4 regions of the Aliivibrio sp. A6 genome follow, and region 3 is predicted to be linked to each of the others. Evidence: predicted binding sites of a transcription regulator. Region 3 holds the regulator's gene; each other region holds the start of a gene.
The links. The regulator CRP, encoded in region 3, controls carbon source genes, mostly activating them, when cyclic AMP is high. The targets are predictions, from matches to a motif close to TGTGANNNNNNTCACA.

Region 1 (5,149 bases), on a different contig from region 3:
ACTTGTCGTTGAATTAATTCGTCTTAACCCTCTAGATAACCCATTTGAGCATGAGCAGATCCTCGTTCAAAGTCCGGGCATGTCACAATGGCTTAAAATCGAACTCGCAAAAGAGTTAGGTATTGCCGCTAACCTTACTTTTCCTCTTCCTGCTACTTTTATTTGGGATCTGTTTACTCAGGTACTTGATGATGTGCCAAAGCGCAGTGCTTTCCATAAAGAAGCGATGACTTGGAAGATAGTGACATTATTACCTGAGTTATTAAAACAAGATGAATTTGCACCTCTACAGCGCTATTTAGAAAATGATGAAAACCAACTTAAGTGCTACCAATTAGCTGCAAAAATTGCCGATATCTTTGACCAATATTTAGTATTTCGCCCAGAGTGGATCCAAAAGTGGGAAGCGGGTGAAGAGGTCGTAGATCTCGAAGGTGAACACCCTTGGCAGCCTATTTTATGGCGAGCGTTATATGATCAAACCTTAGCGCTTGGTCATTCGCCTTATCATCGTGCCAATATGTTTGAACACTTTATTGAAACGTTAGATAACTATTTGCAAACGGGCACCTTGCCAAAAGGGATGCCTAAGCGTTTGTTTGTGGTGGGCATTACTTCACTTCCTCCTCGTTATTTAGATGCGCTTGCGGCGTTAGGTCAGCATATTGATGTGCATTTAATGTTTACCAATCCTTGCCGTTATTACTGGGGAGAAATTCGAGACAGAAAATACCTTGCTCGTTTAGAAGCCCGTAATCGCCTGCAAGTTAAATGGCTAGATGATCATAGTGAGCATATTGGTGATTCCGAACAATTAAAAGGATCGCTTGATGCGAATTTTGAGGATGAATTACATACTTCTGAAGTGGGGAATTCTTTGCTTGCCTCGTGGGGGAAATTAGGCAGAGATAACCTTTGTTTATTATCAGAAATGGAAGCACAGGAGATTGATGCCTTTGTCGACGTTGATAACGATAATCTGCTGCACTCCATTCAGTCTGATATTTTAAATCTTGAAGAGCGCAGTCGTGATGATGTGCTTGATAACAGTCAGCATAAACAGTCAATCAGTTCTAATGATCGTTCCATTCTTTTGCATTCGTGCCATAGTCCAATGCGAGAGGTCGAGGTTTTACACGATCAGTTATTGGATATGTTTGCTAATGACCCAGACTTAAAGCCGCGCGATATTATCGTGATGGTGGCAGATATCAATGTTTACAGTGCAGCGATTCAAGCGGTCTTTGGTAATGCGGCTTTTGACCGTTATATTCCTTTTGCCATTTCAGACCAAAGTGCCGAGCAAGAAAACCCAGTGTTGTTGGCTTTTATGAGCTTAATGGCGCTGCCTGAGAATCGCTGTGGCCTTTCGGAATTATTGAGTTTGCTTGAAGTTCCTGCGGTAATGTCTCGCTTTAAATTCAATGCCGAGCAATTTGAAATTGTGAAACGCTGGGCTGAAGAAACCGGTATTCGCTGGGGATTAGATAACAGCACATCTGCACAGTTTGATCTTCCTGAACACAATCAAAACTCTTGGTTATTTGGTATTCAACGCATGTTGCTTGGTTATGCGATGGAGCAAGGTGCTGGGCTATTCGAAGGCATGGCGAGTTACGAACAAGTGCAGGGCATGAATGCGGAAATTGCCGGTAACTTAGCGCAGTTTATTGATCAGCTTTTGACTTATCAGATCATCCTAGGCCAACCGCATACAATTACGACATGGCGAACCACCATCAACCAATTAATGGATGATTTTTTAGATGTTGAATTAGAAGGTGAATTGGTCGTTAAAAGCATTCGAGATCAACTGCAAAAGCTAGAAGAGAACTTAGAAGATGCGGGTTTTGATGCATCAATCTCTGCACCAATTATTAATAATTATCTGAAAAATAACTTATCTGGCGGTAAAGCGAGTCAACGATTCTTAGCCGGGCAAGTTAACTTTTGTACTTTAATGCCAATGCGTTCTATTCCATTTGATGTGGTGTGTTTGCTTGGGATGACGGATGGGTCTTACCCGCGAACCATGCCTGTTGAAGGTTTCGATTTAATGCAAAAACGCATGAAACCGGGTGACCGTTCACGTCGAGATGATGATAGATATCTGTTCTTAGAAGCACTGCAATCGGCAAATAAAGCATTTTATTTAAGTTATATTGGGCGTTCAATTCGCGATAACACAGAAAAAGCACCGTCAGTATTAGTCAGTGAGTTACTTGAATATTGCCAGCAAGGTTATTGCCTAGAGGGAGATAATGAGTTAAATCCTGAAGCATCCGCAAAACGCTTGGTTAAGCAATTAACCATAGAACACCCTCTGGTTCCTTATAGCCAACAAAGTTTTATTGGTGATAACACAAGCTATGCAAGCGAGTGGTTACCCACAGCTAAATTAGAAGGGGCCGCGGCACCTGAATTTCAGACTGCGCCATTAGTGTATGCACCCGAAACAAAAGAGCTAGAGTTGACTGAACTGCAACGTTTTTGGCGTTTACCTGTCGCTTATTTCTTTAATCGTGGCTTAAAAGTATTTTTTGAAACGGTAGAGAATCGAGTTGAAGATGATGAGCCATTTACCATCGATGGTCGTACTGGCTATGGTATGAAATCGGATCTACTGGAGGACTTATTGGCCTATGATGATCCTAACCATATATCTCAAATCTCTCGTGATTTTTATCAGCAGCAAAAAGCCCAAGGAAAATTACCGATTGGTAGTTTTGGTGAGATAGCTGCAGATAAAGAAGTGAACACCGTTAAAGATTTAGTGACCCATATTCAACCATTAACGACGTTACCATTAGACGATCAAGAAGTGCGTTTACGCTTTAGTTTCCCTCATGGTGAAATGGAACTGCAAGGTTGGTTAAAACAGCGTTATCAGGCAGGGATGCTGCGTTATCGTGGCGGTAAAATTCGTTCACATGAAGTTTTAGCAACCTGGATTGATCACCTATGTTTGTGTGCTATGGGCCAGCAGCAATTTACTCACCTATTTGGTACAGATGCAATTTATCATTTTGAAGCTATTGAGAAAGAAAAAGCGTACCAAGAATTAGAGACTATATTAAGCCTTTATATTTCGGGTAACTGTGCACCATTGCCTTATTTACCAAAAGCGGCATTAGCAGGGCTTGAAGCGCATTTTGATAAAAAAGGTGTGTGGAGTGATGACGAAGAAACGCAACAAAAAGCCCTGAAAAAAATGGCAGATGAATACAATGGTACTCGTTATGCGGGCGAAAATAGCAATGATTATGTCATGCGTATGTGGCCAGAATGGAATGATGATTTTGGTCAGGCTATTTTTGATAATGCTCAAAAGGTGTTACGCAATGCATTGTTGCATAGCGAGAAAGAAAAGTTATAAAGGGTAACGGTGGGTCATCAGTAGAAAGTAGGGTGGCCGCCAGTAAATCATTTTTAGTGTAGGGCGTTCGCTGTACGGCCACAGGTCAGAGGTTGACCGAATCCTGATTACAAGTGCACATTTAATGAGCTCTTTGTAATACCAATTCAGATATGCAGTTGTTCAGATTATTGCGCAGGAAAAATTGATTAAAATAAGGCATAAATTGAAGGAACTAGTGGGTCTAATTACAAAATTTATAACGCAATTATAATCGATTTTAACAAGCAAGAATGAGCGATTGCTTATTTGAGTTGGTATAATTTGGCGCTGAGTGTAACAAAGCATAAAAAGTGAACCGTGAGAAAGATCTCACATTGATAGCTTTATTAATTTTATTATCGTTGTTCCCAATGAATTACGATATGGATCACACAGATATCTTGTAAAAACAGGATGTTGATGTTTAAAACGGTGATGTTCGATGACGACAATCGCAGCTCCAAATCAATTGAATGCAATGACGTTTCCTTTGCATGGGACACGTTTAATTGAAGCTTCAGCCGGTACTGGTAAAACATTTACCATTGCCAGTTTGTATTTACGTTTATTGCTGGGACATGGCGAGGAAAATAGCCGTCATAGTGAAGAATTAACCGTAGATAGAATATTGGTAGTAACTTTTACAGAAGCGGCAACGGCTGAGTTGAGAGAGCGTATCCGAGCAAAAATACATGATGCTCGTTTAGCGTTTGCTCGTGCTGTTCATAATAATGATTATAAGAGCGGTGATCCGGTTATTGATCCACTGTTGGCTTCTATTGGTGATCATAAATCAGCTGCGCAGATCCTTTTGAATGCTGAACGCAGCATGGATGAAGCTTCAATCTTTACCATTCATGGTTTTTGTCAACGTATGCTAACTCAAAATGCCTTTGAGTCTGGTGCGCAATTTGAGAGTGAATTTGTTACCGACCAAGCGAAATTAATGCATCAAGTGGCTGCGGATTTTTGGCGTCGCAGTTTTTATCATCTACCAAAAATGGTGGCTGAAAGTGTTTATGATTGTTGGTCAAGTCCATCTGCTTTATTGGGTGATATGGGCAATAGTCTTACCGGTGTCCCAAAACATTTAACCGTTGAGCCTCTTGAGAGTTCATTAGAAGAATTTTGTCAGCAAGGCATTGCTCGTATTGATGAATTAAAAAAACAGTGGTCAGCACATTGTGTAGATTTTGAAGCCTTGATCTCAGGTTCGGGTGTGGATAAACGCAGCTACACCAAAAAGAATTTACCTAATTGGTTAGAGCAAGTGTCATCGTGGGCCAATAACCCAACCACCTCATTGCAAGTACACGATAAGCTAGAAAAGTTTTCTCAAGAATTATTGATTGAAAAAACCAAAAAAGGCGAAGCTCCAGAGCACGCCGTATTTACACTCATTGATGATTTTTTGGCTCAGCCATTAGAAATCAAGCAGCCACTACTCTCATTAGCGATTCATCAATGTCGTAAAACTTTGCAGCAAGCGAAAGAGCAAAAAAATTGGTTATCGTTTGATGATTTGCTTACTCAATTATCTCAAGCGACAGAAAATCAAGAGAACGCCTTATTGCTAGAAAAAATCCGTGAGCAATATCCAGTGGCGTTGATCGATGAATTCCAAGATACCGATCCGCTGCAATATTCGATTTTTAGTACGCTTTATCAAGATCAGCCACAGTGTGGTTTATTTATGATTGGTGATCCTAAACAAGCGATTTATGCTTTCCGTGGCGCAGATATTTTTACTTA
Region 2 (5,149 bases), on a different contig from region 3:
TAATTTACCCCTTCGACTTATTTTTCGTCTTTTTTATATATACAACGCATAATATAGACAAAATTGGTGATAGGATAATCAGTCAGCGTCAGGTTATTCGTCGCTTAGTTTAGCGTTGTATAAATTAGTGAGAAATGTTCATGAAAACCAGTCAGATTGAAATGCTCTTATATACGGTCGAATTAGGCTCTATTGCAGAAGCGGCTCGTAAGCTTCAAAAAAGTCGAACCACTGTCAGTGCGGCTCTTAGCACCCTTGAAGATGAGCTAGGAGTAACCTTATTAGTTCGTACTGGCAACCGTATTACCCCTACCGAAATAGGTGAATCAATCGTTAATGACTGCCGACGTATGATGGTTATTAGCAACGATATTATAAGTAAGTGCTTACAATACAATGAAGGCATTGCTTCAACTATTCGTGTTGTTCGTGATGACTCACTGCCTGAACCCATTTGGCGTGATATTTTAACTCGCATGAGCCGAAAATTCCCAAACACCAGCATCTCTATTTATGTTGCTCCATCACCAGAGCTTGAAGAAATGGTAGAGCAAAATGTCGTTGATGTGGCCTATGGGATATTACCTATAAATAGCCAACTTCTGCATGTTCAACAAAATGAGCTGGGACAAATTCGTATGATGTCGGTAGCACATAAAGAACACCCACTAAGCCGACTACGAAAAGTAAGCCCGACAGATTTGGAAAGCCACACAGAAATCATCGTTAATTACATTGATGATGATGAACTAATGGTATTTGAGCCAACATCCAGCAAATACATTGCACTTACTTTTTATGAGCACCTTCGTGATGCGGTATTAGATAAAACGGGATGGTCGTCAGTCCCTGCATTATTAATTAATGAGTATTTACGTGATGGTACGTTAAAGGTTCTCAAACATAACCGTGCAATGAACTGGCAATCTTTCGCAGAAATGACCAAAACGAACATGCCTCGTGGTGTGATTATTGACTGGCTATCTGAACAAGTTGAAGACTATTTATTAGAAGTCTCAGAATAATGATTTCTTTCGTTCAAAATAAGCAGTAAATTACCCATGATTCACATATGAAAATGGGCTTAATCATAGCCCTTAATACCAAATGCAGCAGTACATGGAATTATTTATGAGCATTGAAACTTACCTTCTTTTTATCGCAGGGATGTTCGCCTTTTGTGCGATGCCCGGCGCCGATTTCTTTTACGTTCTTTCAAGAGCCTTAGGCGGTGGTGCCAAAACAGGGGTTTATGCCGCTGTGGGTATTGCCACAGGTGTGCTTTTTCATACCTTTTTAGCTGTTGTTGGCTTAAGTGCACTACTGCTGTCTTCAGCAACCGCATTTATGGTGATTAAATACATAGGTGCCGCTTATCTGTGTTATATCGGATTTAAAATGTTCACAGCAAAAGGCGGCTTTGGCCAAGTAGAAACAACTAATCGTACATCTGATATGAAAGTATTTCGCCAAGGTATTCTAACCAATGCCCTCAATCCAAAAGTATGTTTGACCTTTGTTGCTTTTATTCCTCAGTTTTTAACTCCAGAGACATCATCACCTTTAATGATCGGAATGCTTGGTATTACAACCGCCGTTATCGCTCTATTATGGTTTACTTGTGTTGCCATTTTTTCAGCCAAGTTCAGAACTGTCATTGCGGAGAGCAAAACATTTTCAAATATCTTGAAATACGGTCTAAGCTCTTTATTAGTGGGCTTTGGGGCTAAGTTAGCACTGACTAACTAATTTACAGAGCTAAAACGTAAAAAAGGGTTGAAGAGGCATATCTTCAACCCTTTTTTTAACTTAAAAGCGTGAACGGTAAGAACGGTGACACACATTACACGTATCTTGTGCTTGCTCTAAACCCGTTTTTGCCGCTTCTTTATCTTGTTTCAGGCTTGCTTGATAAAGTTGAACAAAGCCACTATCCATCTCTTGCATTAATTGATTAAATTTTTCAGGTTTACCCCATACCGCTTCTTTTGCTTTACTGCCGTCTTGGCTACCTTCAGGAAATGCCGTGCTTAGTAATTGGCTATGTTTATAAAGTTCATGACTGACCGACTCAATTTCATTCCAATTAGGATCATCTTCATCAAGCATGTCCTCTACTTGCTCTGATTGATTTTCGATATGTACAAAAGCCTGTTGTCTTGCGTTAATTAAATCAACACTCGCTTGAGCAAATGCAATATTTGGTAAGAAAAAACGAAATTGCACAAGTAAGATAGTTTTTTTATAAAAAAGCCAGGATCTCATCCACTTTACACAAACAAATACGTAGCACTCTAACTAAATAAAAGCATACATATGTGATCAATGTCGCATTAATAGGCTAATAAACACGCTTTTATTGTGATTGACTTGCCTTTACACCTCTGAAAATGCCCATAATAAAAATGAATTTAATTAGAGTACAAAGGATATGTATTTACATATGACTATTGCAGCGCCCAGAATCTTGTGTTCAAGCATGGATATTGAACCCAGCAAAAAATGGACATTTAGAGAACCTTCAAGGACAGACGGTGACGATGTTTACGCATTGATCACCGAGTGTCCTCCTCTTGATATCAACTCTTCATACTGCAATTTTCTCCAATCTACCCATTTCAGTAAGACCTGCGTTTTAGCAGAGAAAGACGGCAACCTTGCTGGTTTTATCTCTGGTTACCATAAGCCTGATGACCCAAAAACATTATTCATCTGGCAAGTCGCTGTCTCTCCTCGCTACCGAGGTAAAGGTTTAGCTTACTCAATGCTAAATGAGCTTTTACAGCGCAAAAACATCAAACATACCGAATTCGTAGAAACAACCATCACCAAAGCCAATACCGCTTCATGGTCGCTATTTAAAAAGCTGGATGCCGAACACGGTGACCAAGGTAAGGTAACCACGTTTCTAGACAAAGAAGCCCATTTCAAAGGCAAACACGATACTGAATATTTGTATCGTATCGCTCTAAAATAAAATAGGAATCATAAACGGACTCATCATGAATATTTTCAAGAAGCAAGAATCACAAGTACGTTCATACTCAAACAGTTTTCCAGTTGTCTTCCAAAAAGCAAAAGGATGTTGGCTAGAAACCGAAAGCGGCGAACGTTACCTAGACTTCCTTGCTGGAGCCGGATCACTCAACTACGGTCACAACAACCCAGTCTTAAAGCAAGCTTTACTTGAATACATCGAAAATGATGGCATTACGCATGGCTTAGATATGCACTCAAGTGCAAAAGCCACTTTCTTGAATGCATTGAATAATTACATCCTAGAACCTAGAGATCTAGATTATAAAGTTCAATTTACCGGTCCTACCGGAACCAATGCCGTTGAGGCCGCTTTAAAACTGGCACGTAAAGTCACTAACCGAACTAACATTGTCGCCTTCACTAATGGCTTCCACGGTTGTACTGCTGGTGCACTTGCAGCAACAGGTAATCAACACCACCGCCAAGGTGCAGGTTTTAGTTTAAACAACATCACTCGCATTCCTTTTGAAGGTTATGCCGACATCGATGGTCTTAATCTGTTTGAAACCATGCTATCTGATAATTCAAGCGGTTTAGATAAACCAGCTGCGGTACTTTTAGAAACCGTACAAGGCGAAGGTGGTTTAAATGTTGCGTCCAATGAATGGCTACAGCGTTTAAGCAAAATTTGTAAAGCCAACGACATTCTAATGATTGTTGATGATATCCAAGCAGGCTGTGGTCGTACTGGCACCTTCTTCAGTTTTGAACCATCAGGTATTAAACCAGATATGGTTACATTATCTAAATCCATTGGTGGCTACGGCTTACCAATGGCGGTTGTCTTACTAAAACCAGAATTAGATGAATGGAAACCGGGTGAGCACAACGGTACCTTCCGTGGTAACAACCACGCTTTTATTACCGCAGCTAAAGCTCTGGAGATTTACTGGGCAAACTCAGATTTTGAAACACACATCAAACAGTGCTCTCAAAAAGTCAGTGATGTCATTCTTCGTGCTGTAAAACGCTACCCTAAATTGTTTGTTCAGCAAAAAGGTCGCGGCATGATGATTGGTATTGAGTGTAAAGATGGCATTATCTCAAGTGATATCGCTAAAGATTGTTTTAAAAACGGCATGATCATTGAAACTGCTGGTCCATCTGATGAAGTAGTGAAATTCTTCTGTCCATTAACGATCACAGAATCAGAGCTAGAAGAAGGCCTAACTATCTTTGAAAACGCAATTGATAATATTGCAGAAAAACACTTCAAAAAAGCATCTTAATCAGGGACGATACAATGATTGTTAGAACACTAGACGAATGTCGTGATAGCGAACGACGCGTAGCATCAGAAACATGGGAAAGCGTAAGAATGTTGTTGAAAGACGACAACATGGGCTTCTCTTTCCACATCACCACAATTTACCAAGATACAGAAACGCATATTCACTACAAAAACCACCTAGAGTCAGTCTATTGCATGAGTGGCGAAGGTGAAATTGAAGTCATTGGCGGTAAAACCTACCCAATCAAACCGGGCACCTTGTACATTCTTGATAAGCATGATGAACACTACTTGCGTGCTTATAAAGATAAAGAAATGGTGATGGCGTGCGTGTTCAATCCACCAATCACAGGTGCCGAAGTTCATGATGAAAACGGCGTCTACCCTATCTTAGATTAAACACTCATTCCCCCTAGTGCTTATTTAAGTTAGTAGTAAATCCACTTGGGTTCAAGGTGACTCAAGTGGATTCTCCCTCTCAAAGTCAAAAAGGATTTACCCATGACTTATACCGTAGAAAAAATCGGCGGTACTTCTATGACTGCGTTTGACGCCGTTTTAGACAACATCTTTCTTCGCCCTCAGAATCCATATAATCGCGTTTTTGTGGTCTCTGCCTATGGTGGCATTACCGATTCATTACTTGAGTGCAAAAAGACAGGCAAACCTGGTGTTTATAAACTTATCGCTAAGCGCGACGATAGCTGGGATGAAGCATTAGAGTATGTGAAAAATCGTATGCTATTAACCAATGAACACCTCTTTATTGATCCTTTAAATCGTTTAAGAGCAGATAAGTTCATTTGCTCACGAATTGATGAAGCCAAAACCTGTATTTCTAATATTCTTGAAACCTGTCAATACGGCCAGTTTTCACTG
Region 3 (5,149 bases):
GAATTTACAAGCTTTAGGTGGTGAATCACTGCTTGAGGCGAAAAGCTTAGGCCACGCCTTTGTTTCTCCGGGCATTATCGATGCGACTAATGTAGCTGAATTACCGGATGAAGAATACTTTGGCCCATTATTGCAAATAGTACGCTATGAAACCTTAGAAGAGGCGGTAGATCTGGCTAATGGCACTCGTTATGGGTTATCGGCAGGTCTTGTTTCAACTGATGACAATGAGTGGGAATATTTTGTAGAGCATATTCGTGCAGGTATTGTAAATCGTAACCGTCAATTAACTGGAGCAAGTGGTGACGCGCCATTTGGTGGTCCGGGGGCATCAGGCAATATGAAACCAAGTGCCTACTATGCGGCAGATTATTGTGCCTACCCAATGGCCTCAATGGAAGGCGATGCCTGTGAAATTCCCGCTCAACTGTCTCCGGGTTTAACTTTATAAGAGGTGATAGGCATGAATAACGTAACGTCTTTATTTTCGTCATTATGGCAAGATTATATTACTCGTTTATCCCCATCGGCAGGAAAGGTTCATCAGTTATTATCTAATGGCGATGAATTGATTAACGATCACATTGCATTACGTACGTTTAACTTGCCTAAGGTTGGCTTGCAAACGTTAGCTGCCCCATTTTTAGCAATAGGGTATAAAGCGTGTGAGACGTATGATTTTGAAGCGAAAAAACTCAAAGCACAGCATTTTGAGCATCCAGATCCTAATGCGCCACTTGTTTTTATTAGTGAGATTTTAGTTGAAGAGCTATCGCTTGAAACTCAGAACATTATTCATGCTTTGGTTGAACAGGTGCCAGCGCATTATTTTGCGACCAGCGATTTTCTTTCAGCGGGCCGTCCTTGGGCGTTAAGTTTTGAGGAATATCAAATCTTAGCAAAAGAGAGTGAGTATGCTTCTTGGCTGGCAGCTCATGGTTATGGTGCTAATCACTTTACGGTTTATGTTAATCAGCTTGAAGCGTTTGCTGAAGTGGTTGATGTGAACCAACACTTACGTGATGCTGGTTTTGCAATGAACGAAGTGGGTGGTGAAGTGAAAGGCTCTCCTGAGGTTTACTTAGAACAGTCATCAACCATGGCCGATAAAGTGAAAGTGAGCTTTACTGAGGGTGAGTTTGACATCCCAGGTGGATTTTATGAGTTTGCTAAGCGTTATTCGCTACCTAATGGCAAGATATATACAGGATTTGTCGCTGCATCTGCTGATAAAATTTTTGAAAGCACAGACAGTTAATTCTAAAATTTAGGCATAAAAAAACGCAGCTCAAGAGCTGCGTTTTTATTCGTTTAAGATAAGCGTTAAATTAACGAGTACCGTAAACTACGATTGTTTTACCGTGTGCAGAGATCAAGTTTTGCTCTTCAAGCATCTTCAAGATACGGCCAACAGTTTCACGTGAACAACCTACAATTTGACCGATCTCTTGACGAGTGATCTTAATTTGCATGCCATCTGGGTGAGTCATTGCATCTGGTTGTTTAGCTAGATTCAATAGAGTCTGAGCGATACGGCCTGTAACGTCTAGGAATGCTAAATCACCTACTTTTTGGCTAGTGATTTGTAGACGAGTTGCCATTTGAGCAGAAAGACGCATCAGAATATCTGGGTTTACTTGAATAAGCTGACGGAATTTCTTAAATGAAATTTCAGCCACTTCACAAGGGCTTTTAGCACGAACCCATGCTGAACGTTCTTGACCTTCTTCAAACAAGCCAAGCTCACCGATGAAGTCACCTTGGTTAAGGTAAGAAAGGATCATTTCTTTACCTTCTTCATCTTTGATTAGTACAGCAACAGAACCTTTTACGATGTAGTAAAGTGTCTCAGCTTTTTCACCAGCGTGGATTAAAGTACTTTTTGAAGGGTACTTATGAATGTGACAATGAGATAAGAACCACTCTAATGTTGGGTCTGTCTGAGGTTTACCTAGAACCATACTTTATACTTCCTCTGCGTTTGCCAAGTAGGCGATGTCCATTTTAAAATAACTGAGCCAAATATCAGTTTGGCCTATAGAATATGGTTATCGGAACAAGGCTGCATGTTCGTTGAGATAATTGATAAAATCATACCTTGTTTCGCCGTTGATTTCTTGACTTTGATCGTATGAAATGTGCGACCAAGGGCACAATTTCGTGAAATGGATCACGAGTTTTCTTTTTATGTAGTAAAGAGGCTTTTATGAACGCTGAAGTTAAATGGATTGAGGGATTTACTTTCCTAGGTCAATCTCAATCTGGCCACTCTGTGGTAATGGATGGAAATGGTGGTGAAAAAGCCCCAAGCCCGATGGAAATGGTATTAATGGCCGCTGGTGGATGCAGTTCTGTTGATGTTGTAGATGGACTTAAATCTGCAAATCAAAAAGTAACAGGCTGTATTGCTAAGTTATCAAGCGCGCGTCGTGAAACTGCGCCAAAGCTGTTTACTCATGTGAATATTCATTTTGAAGTGAGTGGTGATAATCTGGATCCTAGCATTGTTGAGCAAGTTACTGCTGATTCATTACAGAAGTATTGTTCAGTATGTTTAATGCTAGGTGAAGGCATTGATATGACACACTCTTGGGAAATCGTGGCTTAAAATAATGCGTTTCCTAAAGAGAAAGCCTCGCTAATTTTCATTAACGAGGCTTTATTTAGCATAAAGGCTAAAAATTACAGAATGAAGCGACTTAAATCTTCATCTGCGACTAGCTTGCCTAAACGCGAACTTACGTATTCAGCATCAACAACTAAGCTCTCGCCGTGTTTTTCAGAAGCATCGTAAGAGATCTCTTCCATTAAGCGTTCCATCACCGTATGTAAGCGACGAGCACCAATGTTTTCTGTACTTTCGTTTACTTGGAAAGCGGACTCAGCAATACGAGTGATGCCATCTTCAGTAAATTCAACGCTTACATTTTCGGTTGCCAATAGAGCTATGTATTGTTCAGTTAATGACGCGTTTGGTTCCGTTAAGATACGTTTGAAGTCATTTGCTGTTAATGCTTCAAGCTCAACACGGATAGGTAAACGGCCTTGTAACTCAGGGATTAGATCAGACGGTTTTGCCATCTGGAATGCACCCGATGTGATGAATAACATATGATCGGTTTTCACCATACCGTGTTTAGTGCTTACTGTGCTGCCCTCAACTAATGGCAGTAAATCACGTTGCACACCTTCACGAGAAACATCACCTGAATGAGAGTTTGAGCCTTTACAGATCTTGTCTATTTCATCGATAAATACGATACCGTGGTTTTCTACGTTAAAGATGGCTTGTTCTTTTAGTTCTTCAGGATTAACCAGTTTCACGCCTTCTTCTTCTGTTAGTGCTTTAAGGGCATCAACAATTTTCATCTTACGCTTTTTGGTTGTATTACCGCCTGATAGGTTTTGGAACATACCTTGAAGTTGGTTTGTCATCTCTTCCATGCCAGGAGGAGCCATGATCTCTACACCGACCTGAGGTGCTGCAACATCCACTTCAATTTCTTTGTCGTCTAGCTTGCCTTCACGCAGTTTTTTACGGAAAGATTGACGGGTACCAGAATCATTATCACCTTCTTCGTTATTACCCCATGCATCTCGCGCTGGTGGTAATAAAATATCTAGGATTCGGTCTTCTGCTTGCTCCTCAGCTCGGAATTTTACTTTTTCAACGGCTTGTTGGTGTGTCATTTTGATAGCAACATCGGTTAAATCACGAATGATACTCTCAACTTCTTTACCAACGTAACCTACTTCAGTGAACTTAGTCGCTTCAACTTTAATGAAAGGCGCATTTGCTAACTTCGCCAAACGACGTGCAATCTCTGTTTTACCTACACCAGTAGGACCAATCATTAGGATATTTTTAGGCGTAACTTCGGCACGTAAATTTGGTTCCAATTGCATACGACGCCAGCGGTTACGAAGTGCAATCGCGACTGAACGTTTTGCTTTATCTTGACCAATAATATGGCTATCTAGTTCGTGTACAATTTCACGAGGAGTCATTTCAGACATGGGAATTCCTTATTTTGGTTAAGCGTTCAGTTCTTCAACGGTATGATTGTGGTTGGTGTATACGTCGATATCACCAGCAATAGTTAACGCTTTTGTGGCAATTTCACGAGCATCTAAATCGGTATTCTCCAGTAATGCGGTCGCTGCAGAGCGAGCAAAATAGCCACCAGAACCGATAGTTAGTAAATCATTGTCCGCGTTGATTAAATCGCCCGTACCACTGATGATAAGAGAAGTGGTTTTGTCTGCCACAATTAACATTGCTTCAAGGCGACGCAATGCTCGGTCACTACGCCATTCTTTAGCTAACTCAACCGCAGCTTTGGTTAAGTTACCTTGGTGCATTTCTAATTTTCGTTCACACAGGTCGAACAGAATAAAGGCATCTGCTGTGCTACCAGCAAAACCAACAAGAACAGAATCATTGTATAGACGACGTACTTTTTTTACGTTGCCTTTTGCGATCATATCACCTTGAGATGCTTGGCCATCGCCAGCAACCACGACTTTGCCTTCACGGCGTACAGAAACAATTGTAGTCACGAGTAAAACCTCTTATTCGACGACGCCATTAATTAAAGCATGACATCATCTTCATGATTATTACTATTGTAATGGGGGGAAGGAGTAGGGTTTTCAAGTTGAATAGATAGAAAAAAGGAGCACTCAATGCGCTCCTTTTTAAATGTGTGATGCTATTAGCGATTTTAATCGCTGCACTTATTGATGAGTGATTACTGATCTTTCCAGATAGCGCAAGGTTCGATTTTAGCTCGTTGTAACTTATGGCGATCTTTTTCTGCATCACGTTTAAATTTATACGGTCCAAGAACCACTTTATACCAACTACTGCCGTCAGCATGACGAACGGTAGATGTTATGCCTTGGAAAGCAATATTCATCTTGCGCTCTTCAGCTTGTGAGCGTGATTTATAAGCGCCGCATTGCATGATGTAAGGAACTTCAGATACTTTTAGCTCTTTTTGTTCTACTTCAATTTCTTTATTTGGAAGTTCATCCATATAACTCCATTGCTCTTCTGGCAATGGTGGAATTTCTTGGTTAGAGCTTGTTTTCTTGGGTTTAGCTGGAGCGACTTCCGTTATGGTTTCTTTTTGCTCTGGCGCTGGAG
Region 4 (5,149 bases), on a different contig from region 3:
CTTGTATATATTCAGCTTCATTAACTGTGAAATCAAATGCTAGAGGGGCATTTATGGCAATTGATTCGTCACCACTAGCAAGAGGAGAGTTAACTTTATAGGTCATAGGAATACTCAGTGGGCTTCCTTTGATTGGGTAGAGACATTCGGCATCATAACAAGCATTGAGCTTAAATTCTTTACTATGCGTATCAATTAATAAGTTACCGGGTAACTTTAAGCCTAGGTCAAGGTCAAATAAATACCCCGTTCGTTGTGTGACATTAAATTTATTAATTAATTCGCTATCGTTTCCTCGACTAAAGATAATTGAATTGCTATTACTGCCAGTAACTGAAATTTCTTTTGAAGTAAAGTTATCGGTAATATTAGCATCATCATAATTGTATTCTCGATTTATTGTAGACTCTGCACTTACCATCCTAATTTCATCGTCTAAGTTTACGTTATAATTGATGGAGGCATTAATTGGAGAACCAGACACTTGTTCATTACAATATTCATCATAGCAAAAATTGATAGAGATATTGTGTGTTGATTGGCCATCACCAACAGCGTAACCAGGAATAAAATCAACCTCAAGATTACCAGTGCTGTCTGAGGTGATATTCATATAGGTTGATTTGATAGCGATGCTGTTATAAAACGCACCAAAATAGAGGTTTTTTGAGGTCGTTCCTCTTGAGTTTACAGGTATAATGACTCGTGTTGATTCTGTCGCATTACCCTGTACGCTAACATGTGGTGAAGAGCTGAATACGTGTAAACTTCCGCCATTACTTCCACCGCCACTATCGCTATCTCCACCGCAACCAGCAAGAAGGGCTGCAATAGAAAGAGTTAAAATTTTATACATATATACCTCTATTTTGATTTAGTATTTTGAAGTAATATCACGTTATTTTATGATTTCAACATAAGATTATTAAACTCTCGGTGAGGTTAGGTGCTGGATTTAATAAGCTTCGATTGGCTTCAAACTTAATATCAATAGGAATGTAATATTACAAATATCAATTAAACTCTTGCATTACATATGAAATGAAAATTAAAGATTTTTAGGTAAGTCTTTTCAGTTCAGAATTTTAATAGATAGGTTAATTAATTACATTGGTATAATCTGAGTAAATATAGAAAGTAAAACACATAAAAAAGCCTCGTAAATCAATTTGATCTACGAGGCTTTTGTTTTTAAATATCGATTAATTATTCAACAGTAATGATACGCATACAGTTAGTTGAACCAACGATATCCATTACATCACCTTGAGTGATGATAACTTGATCACCAGCACTTAATAGACCTTTGCCTTTTAGTGTATTAATTGCCGCATGAGTTGATGGAAGACCAGAGTCTGCGCTTTCATCAAAGAACACTGGCGTTACACCACGGAAAAGCGCTGCACGGTTTAGTGTGCTTTCGTTACGTGATAGAGCAAAGATTGGTAAACCAGAGCTTAGACGTGACATCATTAGTGGAGTACGACCAGACTCAGTAAGTGTGATCATCGCCGTGATGCCTTCCATGTGGTTTGCAGCATACATGGTAGACATTGCAATCGTTTCTTCAGGGGTAGTGAAACGACGATCTAAACGGTGGTTTGATACGTTTACAGTAGGCACTTTCTCTGCACCCATACAAACGCTTGCCATTGATGTTACTGTTTCAACAGGGAAGTCACCAGCTGCTGTTTCAGCAGAAAGCATTACCGCATCAGAGCCATCTAGTACGGCGTTAGCAACGTCCATTACTTCAGCACGAGTTGGCATTGGGCTTGTGATCATTGATTCCATCATTTGCGTTGCTGTAATAACCGTACGGTTAAGGCTACGAGCACGACGGATAAGTTGCTTTTGAACACCGACTAGCTCAGGATCGCCAATTTCAACACCTAGATCACCACGAGCAACCATCACTACATCAGAAGCCATGATGATATCATCCATTGCTTCTTCTGTAGCTACTGTCTCAGCACGTTCAACTTTAGCGACTAATTTAGCTTCTAGACCTGCTTCACGAGCTAGACGACGAGCATAGTTCATGTCTTCGCCATTACGTGGGAAAGAAACGGCTAGGTAGTCTACTTTCATTGCCGCAGCAGTGATGATATCAGCTTTGTCTTTTTCAGTTAGTGCGTCAGCAGAAAGGCCACCGCCTTGCTTGTTGATGCCTTTGTTGTTTGATAGAGGCCCAGCAACCGTTACTTCAGTATGAACTTTATTGCCTTCAACTGCTGTTACGCGAAGTTGTACACGACCATCATCAAGAAGAAGAACGTCACCAGTAGTCACGTCTTGTGGAAGTTCTTTATAATCAAGACCAACAGAGTCTTGGTTACCTTCACCTTTAGGTAAATCGCTATCTAGTGTGAATTTATCACCAATAGCTAATTGAATTTTACCTTCTTTAAACGTAGAAACACGGATTTTAGGGCCTTGTAAGTCACCTAGAATCGCTACGTGAGTACCAAGTTTTGCAGCGATTTCACGAACTTTCTTAGTACGCTCAATATGGTCCTCAGGGCTACCGTGAGAGAAGTTCATACGAACAACGTTTGCGCCAGCGGCGATGATTTTTTCTAAGTTATTATCACGATCAGTTGCAGGGCCAAGAGTGGTAACAATTTTTGTTCTACGTAGTCTGTTAGACATATTATCTCCAAGATGGATGTTGTTGTGTTTATTCTGTGATCAAGTAAACATATATCGAGAATGATGACAATTCCATGATTCAAACAAGGTAATTATCAAAAATTATCACGCAATCGCTAAATATTTGTGCGTTTGTATAGAAAGTCGCCAGTTTCTTTTGATGCAGGTTTCAATACAAAGTTCAGTAGCGCGTGGTTTTTGGCTGATAGGTTGCAGTGCAATAGTTACGTCATCCAATAACTTTACACCATCTAATAACGCTTCTAGTTGCTCAATATCTTTGTTAGTTCCTACAGGGTGTTTAATTTCGTTTGCTCGCATTAATGCGTTTTCTAAAACGGGCAGTTTACCTTTCATATTGATTTTTGGTGAAACCGTAACCCATGTATTTTCTGATGCAAGAATAGGATAAGTACCACTGGTTTCTATTTGACAACGATAACCGTGTTGTTCTAATTCTTCAGTTAATGGTGTTAAGTCATACATGCATGGTTCTCCACCAGTGATGACCATATGTTTTGCAGTGTAGCCTTGTTCTTTAAGCATATTGATTATTTGAGTGCTCGTTAACTCGGTCCAACTTGGTGAGTCTTCTGTTTTAGCTAAAATTGAAGCTAAATCCGTTTGAACACTTAATTCCACATCCCACGTTTGTTTTGTATCACACCAAGAACAACCGACAGGGCAGCCTTGCAAGCGTAAGAAAATAGAAGGAACTCCAGTAAATGTGCCTTCACCTTGAATGGTTTCAAATAGCTCATTAATCTTAAATGTTGACGATGACATAATTATTTTACTCAAATAAAAAACTACAAAATTTGGTGATTGAAATACGTGTTAAAGTCGCATTTTCAGTAAATATTTCATGATCTTCGTGATAAACATCACGTAGGTTAACTCTCGGACTTCACAATTTGTTCGCAAAGTAAAAAAATGATATCCGATGATATTTATTTACTGGAGAGAAGCATGTACGTGGCCCAACCCGGACACATTGATCATTTAAAACAAGTAAATGCTGGACGGGTATACAAGTTAATTGATCAACTAGGCCCAATCTCTCGGATCGATCTTTCTAAGCAAAGTAATTTAGCTCCTGCCAGTATTACTAAAATCACACGTGAATTACTTGATGCACACCTTATCAAAGAAACGCAAGTACAAGAAGCAAATAGTCGTGGTCGACCTGCAATTGGCTTAGAAGTTGATAATGAAGGGTGGCAATTCCTATCTATGCGTTTAGGGCGTGGTTATCTAACCATTGCGTTACATAGCTTAGGTGGAGCGCAAATTATTGAAGAAAGACAAACGATTCATGAAATTGAGCAAGATGAATTACTTGCAAAATTACTGTCTGAAATTGAACTTTTTTTCCAAAAGCATTCTCGAATATTAGGAAGAATAACCAGTATCGCAGTGTCACTACCAGGCTTAGTGATTTCGTCACAAGGCCTTGTAATACAAATGCCTCACTATAATGTAGACAATTTGCCTTTGGGTCCTAAGATCTACGAAGCAACAGGACTGCCTGTGTTTGTTGGCAATGACACTCGTAGTTGGGCGCTAGCTGAAAAGCTATTTGGCAATTCAAAAGAACACGATAATTCAATATTAGTATCAATCCATCATGGGGTTGGTGCTGGTATTATTATGAACGGTGAAGTTTTACAAGGCAGAACAGGCAATATTGGTGAGATGGGGCACATCAAAATCAATAAATTGGGTGCTCGTTGCCATTGTGGTAATTCCGGCTGTCTAGAAACGGTTGCAAGTGCAAAATCATTACGAGATCAAGTCAAAAAGCTGATTGATGATGGGCATAAAACATCATTAAGCGGTAAAAAAATTACGATAGAAAGCATCTGTCTTGCTGCGAATGATGGGGATATGTTGGCAAAACAAGTTATTACTGATCTAGGACATAATCTTGGTGAGGCGATCGCTATTATGGTGAACTTGTTTAACCCTGAAATTGTATTGATTGGTGGAGAAATTAACCTTTCAAAGGCGATTTTATATCCTGTCATTATGGATGCGATCCAAAACCAAGTATTGCCATTGTACGCTAAAGACACCAAGTTAGTCGAAAGCCGCTTTTATACGCAAGCAACGATGCCCGGTGCGGCATTAGTAAAACAGGCGATGTGTGATGGCTCTTTGTTAATGAAGGTGATTGAAGGGTAATATTAACGCTTCTGAACATTATAAAATAGCAGCTGAAACGAGCTGCCATTTTTATTTGTAGGCACTGCTTTATTGTTGAGGTTAGTTAGACTTCGTTTTTAAGAAACGCAATAAAAGTATCAATGTCTTCTTTTGAAACGTCTTTATGAGTAACGAATCGAATAGGGTTACCTGCAGACAGTAAGATATCTTGTTGGTTCGCTTTTTGTACAATATCATGAATATCGATTTGGCTATCTAAGCGTGCAAAAACGATATTGGTTTGTATATGCTCAATATTAACGCTAAATCCAGTCACAGTATTCAGTTGTTC

Region 1: a site for CRP is predicted at 3,715-3,730, ahead of recB (exodeoxyribonuclease V subunit beta). Genes of this name have one in related genera too.
Region 2: a site for CRP is predicted at 2,318-2,333, ahead of ectA (diaminobutyrate acetyltransferase). Genes of this name have one in related genera too.
Region 4: a site for CRP is predicted at 3,526-3,541, ahead of mlc (sugar metabolism global transcriptional regulator Mlc). Genes of this name have one in related genera too.

Annotation. Positions count from the first base shown of each region.
Region 1 covers NZ_JARACR010000009.1:9,842-14,990, forward strand. The annotation lists gene recC (exodeoxyribonuclease V subunit gamma) at 1-3,376, shown strand, start outside; gene recB (exodeoxyribonuclease V subunit beta) at 3,840-5,149, shown strand, end outside.
Region 2 covers NZ_JARACR010000028.1:23,314-28,462, forward strand. The annotation lists gene PVK70_RS14995 (cation transporter) at 1-1, opposite strand, end outside; gene PVK70_RS15000 (LysR family transcriptional regulator) at 141-1,025, shown strand; gene PVK70_RS15005 (LysE family translocator) at 1,132-1,749, shown strand; gene PVK70_RS15010 (c-type cytochrome) at 1,810-2,226, opposite strand; gene ectA (diaminobutyrate acetyltransferase) at 2,444-2,977, shown strand; gene ectB (diaminobutyrate--2-oxoglutarate transaminase) at 3,003-4,268, shown strand; gene PVK70_RS15025 (ectoine synthase) at 4,283-4,669, shown strand; gene PVK70_RS15030 (aspartate kinase) at 4,772-5,149, shown strand, end outside.
Region 3 covers NZ_JARACR010000006.1:130,383-135,531, reverse strand. The annotation lists gene astD (succinylglutamate-semialdehyde dehydrogenase) at 1-451, shown strand, start outside; gene PVK70_RS05950 (DUF1338 domain-containing protein) at 464-1,258, shown strand; gene crp (cAMP-activated global transcriptional regulator CRP) at 1,329-1,961, opposite strand; gene PVK70_RS05940 (OsmC family protein) at 2,207-2,608, shown strand; gene hslU (HslU--HslV peptidase ATPase subunit) at 2,683-4,017, opposite strand; gene hslV (ATP-dependent protease subunit HslV) at 4,036-4,560, opposite strand; gene PVK70_RS05925 (SPOR domain-containing protein) at 4,752-5,149, opposite strand, start outside.
Region 4 covers NZ_JARACR010000008.1:68,334-73,482, reverse strand. The annotation lists gene PVK70_RS07015 (hypothetical protein) at 1-856, opposite strand, end outside; gene pyk (pyruvate kinase) at 1,207-2,652, opposite strand; gene queE (7-carboxy-7-deazaguanine synthase QueE) at 2,758-3,438, opposite strand; gene mlc (sugar metabolism global transcriptional regulator Mlc) at 3,622-4,836, shown strand; gene ltaE (low-specificity L-threonine aldolase) at 4,922-5,149, opposite strand, start outside.